Regions from separate parts of the Kribbella endophytica genome, predicted to be linked through region 2. Evidence: riboswitches for the same ligand, from Rfam matches in the RefSeq annotation. Region 2 holds a riboswitch; the other holds the start of a gene.
What was found. Region 2 has a riboswitch for cobalamin ahead of ACYVIO_RS05235 (CbtB domain-containing protein). Riboswitches for the same ligand answer to the same signal wherever they lie in the genome.

Region 1: linked by a shared signal. The riboswitch ahead of ACYVIO_RS09370 (ABC transporter substrate-binding protein) and the one ahead of ACYVIO_RS05235 (CbtB domain-containing protein) in region 2 are both predicted to bind cobalamin.

The regions. Positions count from the first base shown of each region.
Region 1 covers NZ_BAAGUR010000001.1:1,959,122-1,966,445, reverse strand. The annotation lists gene ACYVIO_RS09385 (ABC transporter ATP-binding protein) at 1-731, opposite strand, end outside; gene ACYVIO_RS09380 (FecCD family ABC transporter permease) at 734-1,765, opposite strand; gene ACYVIO_RS09375 (FecCD family ABC transporter permease) at 1,762-2,730, opposite strand; gene ACYVIO_RS09370 (ABC transporter substrate-binding protein) at 2,898-3,926, opposite strand; cobalamin riboswitch at 3,951-4,139, opposite strand; gene ACYVIO_RS09365 (hypothetical protein) at 4,290-5,264, opposite strand; gene ACYVIO_RS09360 (RBBP9/YdeN family alpha/beta hydrolase) at 5,348-5,938, opposite strand; gene ACYVIO_RS09355 (MFS transporter) at 6,017-7,306, opposite strand.
Region 2 covers NZ_BAAGUR010000001.1:1,086,969-1,094,292, reverse strand. The annotation lists gene ACYVIO_RS05250 (DUF1304 domain-containing protein) at 1-199, shown strand, start outside; gene ACYVIO_RS05245 (MFS transporter) at 246-1,610, shown strand; gene ACYVIO_RS05240 (LysE family translocator) at 1,591-2,229, opposite strand; cobalamin riboswitch at 2,320-2,456, shown strand; gene ACYVIO_RS05235 (CbtB domain-containing protein) at 2,488-2,685, shown strand; gene ACYVIO_RS05230 (CbtA family protein) at 2,750-3,517, shown strand; gene ACYVIO_RS05225 (histidine phosphatase family protein) at 3,514-4,074, shown strand; gene ACYVIO_RS05220 (alpha/beta hydrolase) at 4,136-5,386, shown strand; gene ACYVIO_RS05215 (hypothetical protein) at 5,383-5,760, shown strand; gene ACYVIO_RS05210 (VOC family protein) at 5,761-6,138, opposite strand; gene ACYVIO_RS05205 (fumarylacetoacetate hydrolase family protein) at 6,206-7,057, opposite strand; gene ACYVIO_RS05200 (GntR family transcriptional regulator) at 7,078-7,324, opposite strand, start outside.

The DNA.
Region 1 (7,324 bases), 870 kb from region 2:
TCTGGGATGACCTCGCAGGCAAGGCCGAAGACTTGTTCTACGACCTCGGGGGTGATGACCTCGGTGGGGTTGCCGGTGGCGACGATTCGGCCGGACTTGAGGGCGATCAGGTGGTCGGCGTAGCGGCTGGCGAGGTTGAGGTCGTGGAGGACGAGGACGATCGTCTTGTGGTGCTGGTGGTTGAGGTCCTGGACCAGGTCGAGGATCTCCAGCTGGTGGGCCAGATCGAGGAACGTGGTGGGCTCGTCGAGCAGCATCGTGTCGGCGTCCTGGGCGAGGGCCAGGGCGATCCAGACACGCTGGCGTTGGCCGCCGGAGAGTTGGTCGAGGGAGCGGTTCGCCAGGTCGGCGGTGCCGGTGGCGGCGAGGGCTTCGGTGACGACCTTCTCGTCCTCCGGAGTCCACTGGCGGAACCACCGCTGGTGCGGATGGCGCCCGCGGCCGACGAGGTCGGCGACGGTGATGCCTTCGGGCGCGACCGGTTGCTGCGGGAGCAGCCCGAGCTTCGTGGCCAGTTGCCCGCCAGGGATTCGGCGTACGTCGACGTCGTCCAGGTAGACGGTCCCGCCGCGCGGCACCAGCAGGCGGGCGAGGCCGCGCAGCAGCGTGGACTTCCCGCAGGCGTTGGCGCCGACGATCACGGTGATCTTCCCCTGCGGGATGTCGACCGAGAGGTCGTGCACGACCGGCGTTCCGTCGTACGCGAGGCTGAGGTTCTCGGAGCGCAGCATGGTTATCCTCCTCGGCCGACGCGGTTGGCTCGGGCCATCAGCAGCAACAGGTAGGGCGCGCCCAGGAACGCCGTGACGACGCCGACGGGCAACGGGATCGGCGCGAACAGCTCGCGCGCCACGAGATCGGCGGCGACGACCAGCAGCGCGCCGATCGCGCCGGAGGCGAGCAGTCCGGCAGCGCGTTCGGCCAGCAACCGGCGCGCGATCTGCGGAGCGACCAGCGCCACGAAGCCGATCGGCCCAGCGGCAGCGGTCGCGAGCGCGGCGAGGCCGACGCCGATCGCGATCAGCAGACCGCGGGACAGTTCGACCCGTCCGGCGAGGGTCCGGGCGAGGTCGTCGCCGAGCTCCAGCAGGCGGAGCTGCCGCGACGCGACCACGGCGGCGGGAAGGAGGACCAGCAAGGTGATCCCGATCATCCACACCTCCGCCCAGGACCGCCCGGCGAGACTGCCGGACAGCCACATCAGCGCGCTCTTGGCGGTGTAGATGTCGGCCAGGGTCAGCAGGTACGCCGTGAGCGAGCCGATGATCGCGGTGACGCCGATCCCGACCAGCACCAGCCGATAGCCGGCAACCCCACGTTTGAAGGCGAACAGATAGATGGTGATTGCCGTTAGCAACGACCCGCCGAGCGCTCCGACCGGCAGCCAGAACGGGCTGGCGCCGAGGATCGTGATCACCACGACGGCTGCCAGGGCCGCGCCGGCGTTGATTCCGATCAGGTCGGGGCTGACCAGCGGGTTCCGCGCGAGCCGCTGGAAGATCGCACCCGATACGGCGAACGCGAACCCGACGCCGAGCCCGACGAGGACTCGGGGCAGCCGGTTGTTCACCACCACGTCGGTCATGATCAGCGAGCCGTCACCCGCGAGCGTGCTGAGGACTTGTGCGAGCGGGATCTCGTAGTCCCCGATCGTCAAGGAATAGGCGCCCACAGCAACAGCTCCCAGCAGACCAAGGAGCGTGACGACCACCCCGCCGAGATCGAGCCGGCCCGAAAGAGGACCGATCCGCACAGCCCGGCTCACAGCTCGGCCAGCCTTTGCCGGCGTACCAATGCAATGAAGAGCGGGGCTCCGACCAGCGCTGTGATGATGCCGACCTGCAGTTCGTCCGGACGGACCACCAGGCGACCGACCACGTCCGCGAGCAGCAACAACGTCGGCGCGAGGACGAGCGAGTACGGCAGGATCCAGCGGTAGTCCGCGCCGACGATCGCTCGCGCGACATGCGGTACGGCGAGGCCGACGAACCCGATCGGGCCCGCCATCGCGGTCGCCGTACCGGCCAGCAGCATGATCGCGAGTCCTGCCAGCACTCGGACAAGCCCGACTCTGGTGCCGAGGGTTGTCGCCAGTTCCTCGCCCAGTGCCAGCTGGTTCAGCGACCGGCCGAGCACCAGCGCCAACACGATGCCTACAGCAACGAACGGCAACGCCTGACCGACGATCGGCCCGGTCGCCAGCGTGAGCGACCCGACCACCCAGAACCGGAACTCGTTCAGCGTCGACAGATCGAGCAACGTCGCCGCCGACGTGACCGACCCGAGCATGGCCGACAACGCAGCCCCGGCCAATGCGAGTTTGACCGGCGTCGCCCCACCGCGCCCGAGAGCGCCGACGAGGTAGACCACGACGGTCGCCACCAGCGCGCCGCCCATCGCGAACCACACGTACCCGGTCAGGCTCGTCACCCCGAAGACCCCGATCGCCGCGACGACAGCGACCGCGGCACCGGCGTTGACGCCGAGGATCCCCGGGTCGGCCAACGCGTTGCGCGTGACGCCCTGCATCAGCGCGCCGGCCATGCCGAGCGCCGCGCCTGCCATCAGGCCGGTCGCGGTCCGCGGCAGGCGCAGGTACCGGATCACCCGATCGGTGTCGGACCCGGTGAAGTCGGCCGCCGCGAGATACACATCCCGAGGCGCGAACCATTCCGTACCGGCGAGCAACGACAACAGCACAGCCGCCAGCAGTACGACGAAGGCGACCACGAGCCCACCGGACTTCGTCAGCCCGTGGTGCAGAAGGCCCCCAGAGCCGTCGGCTCCGCGCCGGCCATCAGATCCCCGGCGAACGCCAGCGTCCCGAGGACCCTCCGTGCGATCGCCAGCTCCCGGCCGACCGGCAAATCCCGGTCGGCCGTCAGTGGTCTGCGCGGTCACTTGATCAGGTCGGGATGGATGATCTTCGCGATCAGTTCGGTCGAGTTCGCGCCGCGGACGCCGGCCGAGTGGTGCGCGAACAACCACGGGACGACCTGCTTGTTCTTGACCGCTGTCAGGTTCGCGAACGCCGGGTTCGTCATCAGCTTGTCGACGTCCGGCTGCCCTTGGGCCTCGGTCAGCGTCGCGTCGCAGCAGGCGCTGATCAGCACGTAGTCCGGGTCGGCCTTGATGAACTCCTCGACGCTGATCTTCACGTTCCGCTTCGAGGTCAGCCCCGCGAACGCGTTCACCCCACCGGCCTGCTTGATCAGCACCGTGCCGAAGTCCGGCCCACCGGACACGGTCATCCCGCCGCCCTCGAGCCCGGGCCGCACGATCGCGACCGTCGGCTTGCCGGCGCTCTTCACCTTCGCCTCGACCGCGGCGATCCGCGTCTTCTGGTCCGCGATCACCTGCTCGGCCTTGTCGCTCGCGCCGAACAGCTTGCCCAGGTCGCGCAGATCGGCGTACACGTTGTCCATCGAGACCGTCGACGGGTCGATCGCCTCGTCGCCCTTGCCGTCCGCGGTCGGGCACAGCGGGCTGAAGATCCACGTCTGGACGCCGAGGTCGGACAGCGACTTGCGGCTGCCGAAGCTGCCGTCGCTGCCGGCCGCGTTGAAGATGTCGTTGAAGCCGGACAGCACGAAGTCCGGGTTCAGGCTGAGCAGCTCCTCGCGGCTCGGCATGTTCTTGTAGTACTTGCGGTCCTGCTGCGCGGCGACGTACTCCGGCAGCGGCTCGGAGTCGAGGAACGCGGTGCCGACCAGGCGGTCGGAGATGCCCAGCGCGTGCGCCATCTCGATGGCCGGCTGGTACGCCGCGAACACCCGCTTCGGGGGTCCGTCGACGGTGACGTCGAGCCCGCAGTTCTTCACGGTCGTCGCGCTCGCGCTCGGACCTTCGTCGGCGCCGGCGGTTCCGCAGGCAGCGATCAGGGACAGGAAAACGGCAGCAAGCACTGCCTTGGGTACGACGGCCATGGCGACCGTTCCTCCAACACCTCGTGGACGGGACGCGTCGTGGCCGGTCTCCTGGCTGACGGGACGACCGCATCCGCCGAGCTGACCTTCCCAGCCCCTCCGGGCCAGTGGTCTCACACCTGGTGAACGCTCAGCGGACAATCCCGATCACAGTGGCGAGGGCCGCGCCGGTACTCCACCGGCTTCCCGAACACCACGACCGCCACACCGTAACCCACGCTGCGACTCAGTCGCAGCACGTGGTCCACGGACAGCGTCGGCAGCAGTCGGCGACGCCGCCGCAGGGCGATCGGCGGAGGCGCGTACGACGTACAGGCGACCGCCGCCGCAGGGCGATCGGCAGGCGCGTACGCCGTACAGGCGTCAGCGGGTGTAGAGCGGGGAGATCGCGAGGGCGAAGGTGACCATGTCGTCGGTCTTCACCTTGCTGCCGGGGAGCGGGACCAGGTCGGCGATCTTGTCGGTGCCGACGCGGATCGTGCCGCGGCCGGTGGCGGTGTCGACGTACCCCTCGTCGCCGAGCGGGACCGACTGCGACGTCGGCGCCTTGCGGACCGCGGCCATCGCCGCCTCGGCGTCGGGAACCCGCCGGGCGGTCGTGTAGAGCACAGAGGTCGCGGTGATCCAGCCGCAGACGACGTCGCCCGCGGGCGTCGCGCTGTCGCGGCGGGCCGTGGCCACGGTGCCCATCACCTTGGCGGCGGCGTTCGTCCCGCGGTCGCATTCCGTGCGGGTGATCAGCGGCGCTGCCTCCGGCAGACCCGCGGCCTGGCGCGCGGCCTCCTGCGCCAGTACGACGTACTTGGTCGGCGTCGCCGCCGGTCCCTCGACCTTGTAGAGATGCGTGCCCAGCAAGAACACGGCGAACTTGCTCGTCCCGTAGCCGCCCTGCCCGACGGCGATCGCCCGCGCCGGTTCGGCCTTCGTCGCGGCGTACGCCCGCTGCGCCGCGATCAGGTCGGCCTTGGTCCCCGTCAGCACCGAAACCCCGAGCCGAAGCGCCGGTCCGTCCGGATTCGTGCTCAGCCCCAACTCGCAGATGTCGAAGCTGGGCAACCCGATCTCGGCCGGCACCGGCGTCTGCGGGATCGTCACCGCCGGCGCGGCCAACGTCGTCTGCACCAGCGACTGGTCCATCCGCACGCACAACGTGTCCGCGGCCTGCGCGGTCGGCGGCACGCTCGGCGTATCCGACGGGGTCTCGCTCGGTGTCTCGGTTGGCGTCGTACTGACCGAGACCAGCGGCGGCACACTCGGCGCGGTTTCACCGCTCCCACCACCACAGCCGGCGACGGCCAGACCGGTCAAGGCAAAGACAACTACTGGACGGATACGCATGGTGACCCGACTCTAGCCGCAGCTGCTACTTCCCGACGGCGTAGCGCAGGATCGCGAGGCCCTGACCGGGCTGCTGCCGTACCTCAACCGACCTGACTTGGGCTCCTGTCCGAGGTGATCGCTTCGAGGGCTTCAGGCAGTGCCTCGACGCCATCGGCAGCGAGGAAGTGACCGGCTCCCGGGACGACTGCTGCGGAGGTCCCGAGCAGGCCGGCCAGGCGGTCGGTGTGCGCAGGCGAGACCAACGGATCCGCGTCCGACCGGATGATCGTCAGTTGGTCGACGTACGCGCTGATCCCCTCCACGTCACAGCCGTCGCCGATGAAGCCGTCCAGTTCGGGAAGCGCGGGCAGCGGGTCTACGAACCCCGAGACCAGCACGAGGGTTCCCAGGCGCCAGCCGGCCGGCAGCGACCGGAGATGCCGAAGAACCGCCAGGCACCCCAGGCTGTGCGCGACGATGATCGAGCCCTCGTCCGGGACCCCGACATCGGCGCTCACGGCTGCCGCCCACTGCACGGCGTCCGGCTCCTGCGGGCTCGGCAGGCGCGCGATCGTGACCGAGAATCCGTCCGCCTCGAGTTGCTGTCCCAGCCAACCGAACCAGTGATCCTCAGGCGATGCCGCGTAGCCATGGATGATCGAGGCCCGTCGCCGGGTTGTCCCTGATGTCATACCGCAGGACGGTATGGGGTCACACCAATGTGAAGGTCAAGCCGATCGGGATGAATCGGCATCTTTCCCTGCTCTGCCTTAACCCGGGGTGGCGCGGAGTTCTCGTTCTCGGACCGCGTGTTCGTCGGTGCGGGCGTCGTAGCGCCAGAAGTCCTTGAGCCAGACCGCGGTGCCGATGACGCCGGCTACGCAGAGGATGCCGCCGCTGACGATGGAGGTGCGGACGCTGGTGAGGTCGGCGACGAGGCCGGAGCGGGACTGGCCGCCCAGGGGGCCCAGCGAGTACGACAGCATTTCGATGCCGGCCAGGCGGCCGCGCATCTCGTCGGGGATGGTCTGGTTCCAGATGACGGCGCGGAAGAGGCCGGAGACCATGTCGGCGCCGCCGGCCACCGCGAACATCGCGATCGCGAACCAGATGTTCGGCGCGAGTCCTGCGACACCGACCGAAGCACCCCACGTGATGGTGGCGATCACGACCGCGCGGCCGTGGTGGTGGACTCGGCGAGCCCAGCCGCTGGTCAGGGTCGCGAGCATCGCGCCGACGGCCTCCGCGCTGTAGAGGAGTCCCAGCAACTTGGGTTCCTTCAAGACCTCGGTCGCGAACGCCGGGAACAGCACGATCGGCATCGCGAGGAACATGCCGACCATGTCCACGGCGTACGTCCCGAGCAGGTCGCGCCTTCGGAACGCGTACTTGATCCCGTCCCCGATCGCTCGCAGGCTCGGTGGCGTGCTGTGCTCGCTCGGTTTGTACGACCCCAGCAGCATGAACAGCAGGGTCGCGATCACCAGCCCGGCCAGCTCCACGGCGTACGCCCACATCACACCGGCCGTCCCAACCAGTACGCCGCCAAGCGCCGGCCCCGCGAGCTGGCCGACCTGCAGGATCAGCGAGTTGAGCGTGACCGCGGCCGGCATGTCCTCGTGCCGTACGACGCGCGGGAACAGTGCCTCCCGCGACGGCCGCTGCAACGACGACGCGATCGCGTTGAGCGCACCGCAGACGTAGATCACCCACACCTGCGGGCTCGCGAGCAGCGTGTTCGCCAGCAGGGCCGCGCAGATCACCACCTGCGCCATGCCGGTCAGGATCAGCATCTTGCGCCGGTCGACGTGGTCGGCCAGCGCCCCGCCGTACAGGCCGAAGATCACCAGCGGCGCGATCGTCACCAGCCCCATCGCGCCGACCGCGAAGTTGGAGCCGGTCAGCTGGTAGAGCTGGAACGGCAGTGCGACGTACCCGACCATGCCGCCGAGGAAGAAGACCGAGCCCGAGATCACCAGGATCCGGAAGTCGCGGGACGCCCGCCACGGGGTCAGATCGACCTTCAGACGGTCCACGCGCTCGCGGAAACTTGTTGCCACTGGCACATAGTGGCACCC
Region 2 (7,324 bases):
CAACCTGTTCCTGGCGGCCGGTGCGATCGGTGGTCTGATCGCCGGCGGCGACCGCGGCCACGCGATCGCGCTGTTCTCGTGCGCGTGCATGCTCGGCGCCGGGCTCGTGCTGATCGGCTCGGACCGCCGGATGGCCAAGTCCGCCGCGATCCAGGCGGTGCCGCCGATCCTCGCACTGGTGCTGGCCGCCGTTCTGTAGCCGAACGGTTGACTTCAAGGGCGCTTGAAGTCCGAGAGTACTCGGCATGACCACGACGATCGCAGCGCCCCGCCCGCCCGGAGTTCTCGCCCCGCAGTACCGTGCGCTGACCGTCGGGATGGTCGCGCTGATCACGCTCGTCGCGTTCGAGGCCCTCGCTGTGACGACCGCGATGCCGACCGTCGCGCAGTCCCTCGACGGGCTTTCGCTGTACGCGCTGGCGTTCGGCGGCCCGCTCGCGTCGGGCGTCATCGCGATGGTGGTCTCCGGCACCTGGTCCGACCTCAAGGGCCCGACGCGCCCGCTCTGGCACGGCACCGGCTGGTTCCTGGCGGGCCTGATGATCGCCGGACTCGCGCCGACCATGGAGGTCCTGGTCATCGGCCGGGTGATCCAGGGATTCGGTGGTGGGCTGCTGACCGTCGCCCTGTACGTCGTCGTCGGGCATCTCTACCCGGCCGAGCTCCGGCCGCGGGTCTTCGCCGCCTTCTCGACCGGCTGGGTCGTCCCGTCCTTGGTCGGCCCGGCGATCGCCGGGCTGATCGTCGAGCACACGAACTGGCGGATCGTCTTCCTGGCCGTACCGGTCCTGGCGGTTCCGGCGGCGCTGATCATGCGGCCCGGCCTCTCCAAGGGCGAGCGCGTGACGCGGTCGGGCAGGCTCTGGACCCGGCAGGCCTGGTACGCCGTTGGCGCCGCGATCGGCGTGGGGCTGCTGCACTACGGCGGCCAGCAGCACGGCGCTGTCCAGCTGATCCTGCTTGCGGTCGGCTTGGCCGCGGTGGTGGTGTTCGCCCCGAAGCTGCTGCCGAAGGGGACGTTCACGATCCGCGCCGGGCTTCCGGCAGTGATCGCGCTGCGCGGCCTGGTCGCGGCGGCCGGCTTCGGCGCCGAGGTGTTCCTGCCGCTGATGCTCACCCGGGAGCGAGGGCTGTCGCCGGCGTTCGCGGGACTGGCCTTGACCGTCAGCGCGCTGAGCTGGTCTGCGGCGTCCTGGTACCGGGGCCGTCCGAACCAGCCGTTCGAGCACCGGGTGTTCTTGCAGGCGGGCATGGTTTCGGTCCTGCTGGGGATCGGGGTCGCGGCTGCCACGCTGGACGACCGGGTCCCGGTCGTGGTCGGCGTCCTCGGCTGGGCGCTGGCCGGGCTGGGACTGGGGACCGTGTTCCCGACCGTGTCGGTGCTCGTCCTGGAGTACTCGACCCTCGAGCAGCAAGGTGCGAACAGCTCGGCCCTGCAGCTCAGCGACTCGTTGCTCACAGCAACGGTGCTGGCGATCGGTGGTTCGCTCTTCGCGGCGATCGAGCCGCACTCGCCGACGACGGCGTTCCTGACCGCGTTCGGCCTGCCCGCCGTACTGGCTGTCGTCGGTGTCTTCGCTGCTCGGCGGACTAGTCTTTCGAGCCGCTGACGGCGATGCTGGCGCCGAGGCCGATGATCATCAGGCCTCCGGTGCCGCCGACCAGCTCGAGGCGGCGAGGTGACCGGGCGAACCAGTCCCGGGCCGAGCCCGCGGCCACTGCCCAGACGGTGTCCGAGATCAGGGCGATCAGGATGAAGACCAGCCCGAGCAGCAGGATCTGCAGCGTCGCCGCACCGGCAGCCGGGTCGACGAACTGGGGGAGTACGGCGGCGAAGAAGACCGCGGTCTTCGCGTTGGTCACGCCGACGAGGAAGCCCTGACGCAGGACTCGGCGAGTGTTCGCCGGCCGGACTCCACCGGTCAGAGCCGTAGCCAGGGACTTGCGAGTACGGAAGGCGTGGATGCCGAGGTAGATCAGGTACGCCGCGCCGGCCAGCTTCACGACGGTCAGCGCGATCGCGCTCGCCGCGATCAGCGTTCCCAGCCCGAGGGCGACGGCGACCAGCAGGAACGCGGCGCCGACCGTGTTGCCGACCATCGTCAGCATCGCCTCCCGGCGACCGACGGCCAGGGCGCGCCCGACGATGAACAGGACGCTCGGCCCCGGGACGACGATCACGATCAGTGCGGTGACGGCGAAGGCCACCAAGTGATGAGCGGACGGCATCCCGTCAGGCTAGGCGCAGACGGCCCGGCGGACGAGGTGATCTCACCAGGTGGGGAACATCACCGCCGCGCCGGTGTCCGTTGACCTGTCACGAACCCGGCCGCTACCGTTCAAAGGTCAACCTGCGGTGCCATGAGGGAAACCGGTGAAAGACCGGTACGGCCGCGCCACTGTGAGCGAGCAGCTGCTCGTGAGTCAGGACGCTCGGGCACTCGCAGCCTTTCGATGGGGACGCGCACTTCCCCAGGAGGTCCTCACATGTCTGCTCCTGCTCGCTCGGTCGCCGTACCGGCCGTTTCGCCGCGCCTGCTCGCGGTCGCCCTGCTCACCGTCGGCCTGCTGCTGGTCCTGGCCTACTTGGTCGCCTTCGACCAGGGCGCGATCTCCCAGTCCGGGATGTACATGCACGAACTCATGCACGACGGCCGGCACCTGCTCGGCGTGCCCTGCCACTGACGTCCTGCAGTTCTCCGTACTCCCGTTCCCGACTCGCTCGGGCTGAACATCTGACAGGACCGTCATGCGTACCTTCGGAAATCTCCTGGTGCGCGGACTGATCGTCGGCCTCTTCGCCGGCCTGCTGGCCGGAACCTTCGCGTACGTGATGGGCGAACCGCACATCGACGCCGCGATCGCGATCGAGGAAGCCGGCGGCGCCGCGCACACCCACGGCGAGGAACCCGCCGCTCAAGCTCCGGCCGCCGAGGAAGAGGAACCCCTCGTCAGCCGCAACGGCCAGCGCTTCGGCCTCTTCCTGGCCACCAGCCTGTACGGCGTGGCGCTCGGCGGCATCTTCGCCGTCGGTTTCGCGCTGCTCCGCCGCCGGCTGCGCACCCCCAGCGACTCGTACGCCGCCCTCGGGCTGGCTGCCGCGGGCTTCGTCGGGATCGTGCTCGTGCCGTTCCTCAAGTACCCGCCCAACCCGCCCGCGGTCGGCGACCCGGAGACGATCACCAAGCGCACGGTCACGTACCTGCTGACGCTCGTGATCGGCCTGCTCGCGGTCTGGGCCGGCGTCGCGGCGGCCCGCTGGGCGCAGCGCTTCGGCGACGCGCCCTGGATCCGGCTGGCCGGCGGAGGTCTCGCCTTCGTGGTGACGATCGTCGCGGCGTACCTGATCCTGCCGGCGATCAACGAGGTGCCCGGGTCGTTCCCGGCGACGCTGCTGTGGCAGTTCCGGTTCGCCTCGCTCGGCACGCAGGCGGTGCTGTGGACCTTGCTGGGATTCGGTTACGCTGCGTTGGTGGATCGTAACTCCAAGGTGACCAAGGAGACCGTCGCCGCGTGACGACAACGCTGACCCTGGTCGCGCATGCGCTGACGCCTGGTCTGCGCGGGCTCGTCCTCGGTGGAGAGCCCGCGCCGGACCAGGCGAGCCTGGAGGCGGCCCGCGACCTGCGGGTCGACGCCGGTACGACGTACTGCGGGCCAGAGCCCGCCGCGATCCTGACGGCCGAGGCGATCGGCCTGCAGCCGGTCGTGGTCGGCGCACTGCGCGACCGCGAGTACGGCGACTGGACCGGCCGCGACCTGGAGGAGCTGCTGGTCACGGAGACGGCAGCGGTCTCGGCGTGGCTGGAGCGGCCCCACACGGCTCCGCCCGCCGGGGAGACGGCCAACGACCTCATCGCTCGCGTCGCCGACTGGCTGGGCGACCTGACCGAGGACCCGGGCCACGCTGAGCGCCGTACGGTCGTTGCTGTGGTCCACCCGGCCGTGGTGCGTGCGGCGGTGCTCTACGCGCTGGAGGCCCCGGCCGAATCGCTCCGGTACGTCGACGTCCGCCCGCTGGCGACCGTGGGCCTTTCCGCCCACGCCACCTCCTGGTCACTCAACTTGCACTGACAAACCGGTTCACCGCGGTTTATCGTTCGCCCAAAGCATCCCAACGCCCCAGAGGATGACGATGAGCTTCGACGAACTGCTGGACCGTGTGACCGATCTGCCGCCCGAGAAGTCCGCGCGGGAGGTCAGGGACTACTTCGACGCGCTCCCGGCGGATGCCGCGTGGGCGCTCGCGGAGAGCCGGATCCGTGAGGTCGGTGGGCTCGACGGCGTACCGGCCCAGCTGCGGTACCGCGCCAACCACCTCCGCCTGGTCGACGCGCACGAGAGGCTTCGAGCGAACCTCGACAGCGCCTCCACCGACGAGGTGATCCGGTTCAACACGCTCTCCGAGATGCTGCAGCCGGTCGGGAAGCGGCTGGACGTCGATGCCGAGGGCAACAGGATCGAGGTCCCGGTGCACCGGCAGTTCCTGCTGGTCGAGCCCGAGGGCCAGGGCCGGATGGCCGAGGTGCTCGGCGACCTGGCCGCGGCCGACCGGGTGAGCGTCCTGGTGCCCGGGATGAACAACAACCTCGACAAGGTGCGCTCGCAGATGGCGCGCGCCCAGGACCTGCAGACGGAGTCCGGGCCGGGATCGGCGACGGTGGTCTGGCTCGGGTACGACGCTCCACTCACCCTCGAAGGGGCGATGTCGAAGGAGAGCTCGATCGCGGCGGCGCGCCCGCTGGCGAAGTTCGCCGCCGGGCTCGGCACCGAGGTCAGGCCCGACGCGGACCGGATCCTGATCGGCAACAGCTACGGCGGCCAGGTGGCCGGCCAGGCGATGCTGCGTGAGGGAGTGCGCTTCGACCGGGTGATCCTGACCGGCTGCCCCGGCGTCGAGCCGGGCGTGCGCAGCGCGGCCGACTTCGTCCCGAAGGGGGTGCCGCTGTACGTCGCGCGGGCGCCCGGCGACTTCATCTCGTACGCCGAACCGCACGGCCCGGACCCGGCGTCGTTCCCCGACGCGATCCGGTTCGAGACCAACGACGGCAAGGTGCCCGTCCGCGGTCATGTGAGCTACTTCGTCCACGACAGCGAGTCGATGCGCAACATCGGCCGGATCATCCGCCGCGACCTGCGGGCGGTGACCCTGACGAGCACGACGCCGGAGGAGGAGAGCCGGGTGCTGCCAGGGGTGTCCTGGGCCGAGCCGCTGCGTCAGGCGGCGGCCAGTCCGGCCGCCGTACCGCTGGCGAAGGTGTTCGACGGCGTACGGGCGCTCGGCAAGCTCAGCACCGCGCGGCCAGAACCTGTGAACGACGGAGCCCGGGTACGGCGTGCGCCGAGCCCGGGCGTCACCAGACGACCGGAAGGACCTACCCGATGACGCTGACCGAGGCCCGCGACCTCCTTCGCGAGGAGCTGCTCGCAGTGGCGGCGGCCGCCGTACCGGGCCAGCAGGGCGTCGTCACGCACGACGTGGGCCCGGTGAACCCGCACGTGCTGGAGGACGGGGACGGGCCGCAGTCGGTCTGCCTGATCACCGTGGAGAACGGCGACCCGACGGTGATCGACCCGGAGGGCGAGGTCAAGGCGGCTGTGGCGGCGCTGACCGGTCGCGGCTGGCAGGCGGAGGTCCAGCCGGTCGAGGGCCGGCACCACCGGGCCTCGGCGACCCGCGACGGCTACGGCATCGTCGTGCACGGCTGGGACGGCGAGTGGCGGCTCACGCTCTCGGGACAGACCCCGGAGATCGTCTAGTCAGCTGGTCGCTGCACGCTCGGCAGCCGAGCGGAGCACGCAGAACTCGTTGCCGGCCGGGTCGAGCATCACCACGAAGCCCAAGCCGTTCGCTTCGCGGTGGTCGTGCTCGATCGTCGCGCCCAGGCCGACCAGCCGCTCGACCTCCTGGTCGCGCGGGATGTCCGGCTCGAGGTCGAGGTGCACCCGGTTCTTGGCGCGCTTGGGGTCGTTGTTGCGCTCGAACAGGAGCTTCACCGGCCCGGTGTCCACCGCGGCGTAGGGGTCGTCGGGGAAGTCGTCGTCCGGCCGCTCGACGCCGAACACCTGCAGCCAGAACCCGGCCAGCCCGTACGGGTCGGCCGCGTCGAAGGTCACCGTGCGCACGATCGAAGTCATGCGGCAGACGATGCCGCACCGACGGCTCACCCCGCCACCGGAATACGGCGGCGGGGTGATCGGCGGGTCAGGCCTGCCGGAGCTCCTGGCGCTGCCGCCCGAGGCCCTGGATCTCGCACTCGACGACGTCGCCCGGCGCCAGGTACGGGAAGCGGCCGGACAGCGCGACGCCCTCCGGCGTACCGGTGTTGACGATGTCGCCCGGGTCGAGCGTCATGTACTGCGACAGGTCGCGGACCAGCGCGGCGACCGAGAAGATCATGTCGCGGGTGTTGGAGGCCTGCCGCGGCTCGCCGTTGACGAACGACTTCAGGTCCAGCGCCTGCGGGTCGCCGACCTCGTCGGCCGGGACCAGCACCGGGCCGAGCGGGTTGAAGGTCTCGCAGCACTTGCCCTTCGACCACTGGCCGCCGGACACCTCCAGCTGGAAGGCGCGCTCGGAGACGTCGTTGGAGACCGTGTACCCGGCGATGCAGGCCAGCGCCTCCTCGTCGGAGGTCAGGTAGCGGGCGGTCTTGCCGATCACGACCGCGAGCTCGACCTCCCAGTCGGTCTTGCGGCTGTCCCGCGGGACCAGCACGTCGTCGTACGGGCCGACGACTGTGTTCGGGTGCTTGAAGAAGACGATCGGCTCCTTCGGCGGCTCGGCCCCGGACTCGGCCGCGTGGGCGGCGTAGTTCTGGCCGATGCAGACCACGGCGGCCGGCTTGGCGATCGGGGCGCCGATCCGCAGGCCGTCGACGTCGGCGGCCGGCAGCGAACCGGCCTCCAGCGCGGCGCGGGCCCGGGCGATGCCGTCGGAGGCCAGGAAGGTCCCGTCGATGTCGGCGGTGACGGAGCTCAGGTCGTAGGTGGTGCCGTCGGTGGCGCGCACGTACGGGCGCTCCTCACCGACCGCGCCGAGGCGCAGCAGTTCCACGAAATCTCCTTAGAGCGGATTCATTCTTGGTCGAACACGGGCCGCAGCCGGGCCCGTGAGGCTTCGATGTGCGAGCGCATCGCGGCGGCGGCCTGCTCGGGGTCGCCCTTGCGGACCGCGGTGACGACCGCCTTGTGCTCGCGCAGCGCCTGGGTGGCGATGCCGCCGCCGTAGTACAGGCGGAACAGGTGCAGGTGGCAGTGCGTCCGGGCGAAGGACTGCCGGGCCGTCTCGTTGCCGGACAGCTCCAGCACCAGGTCGTGGAAG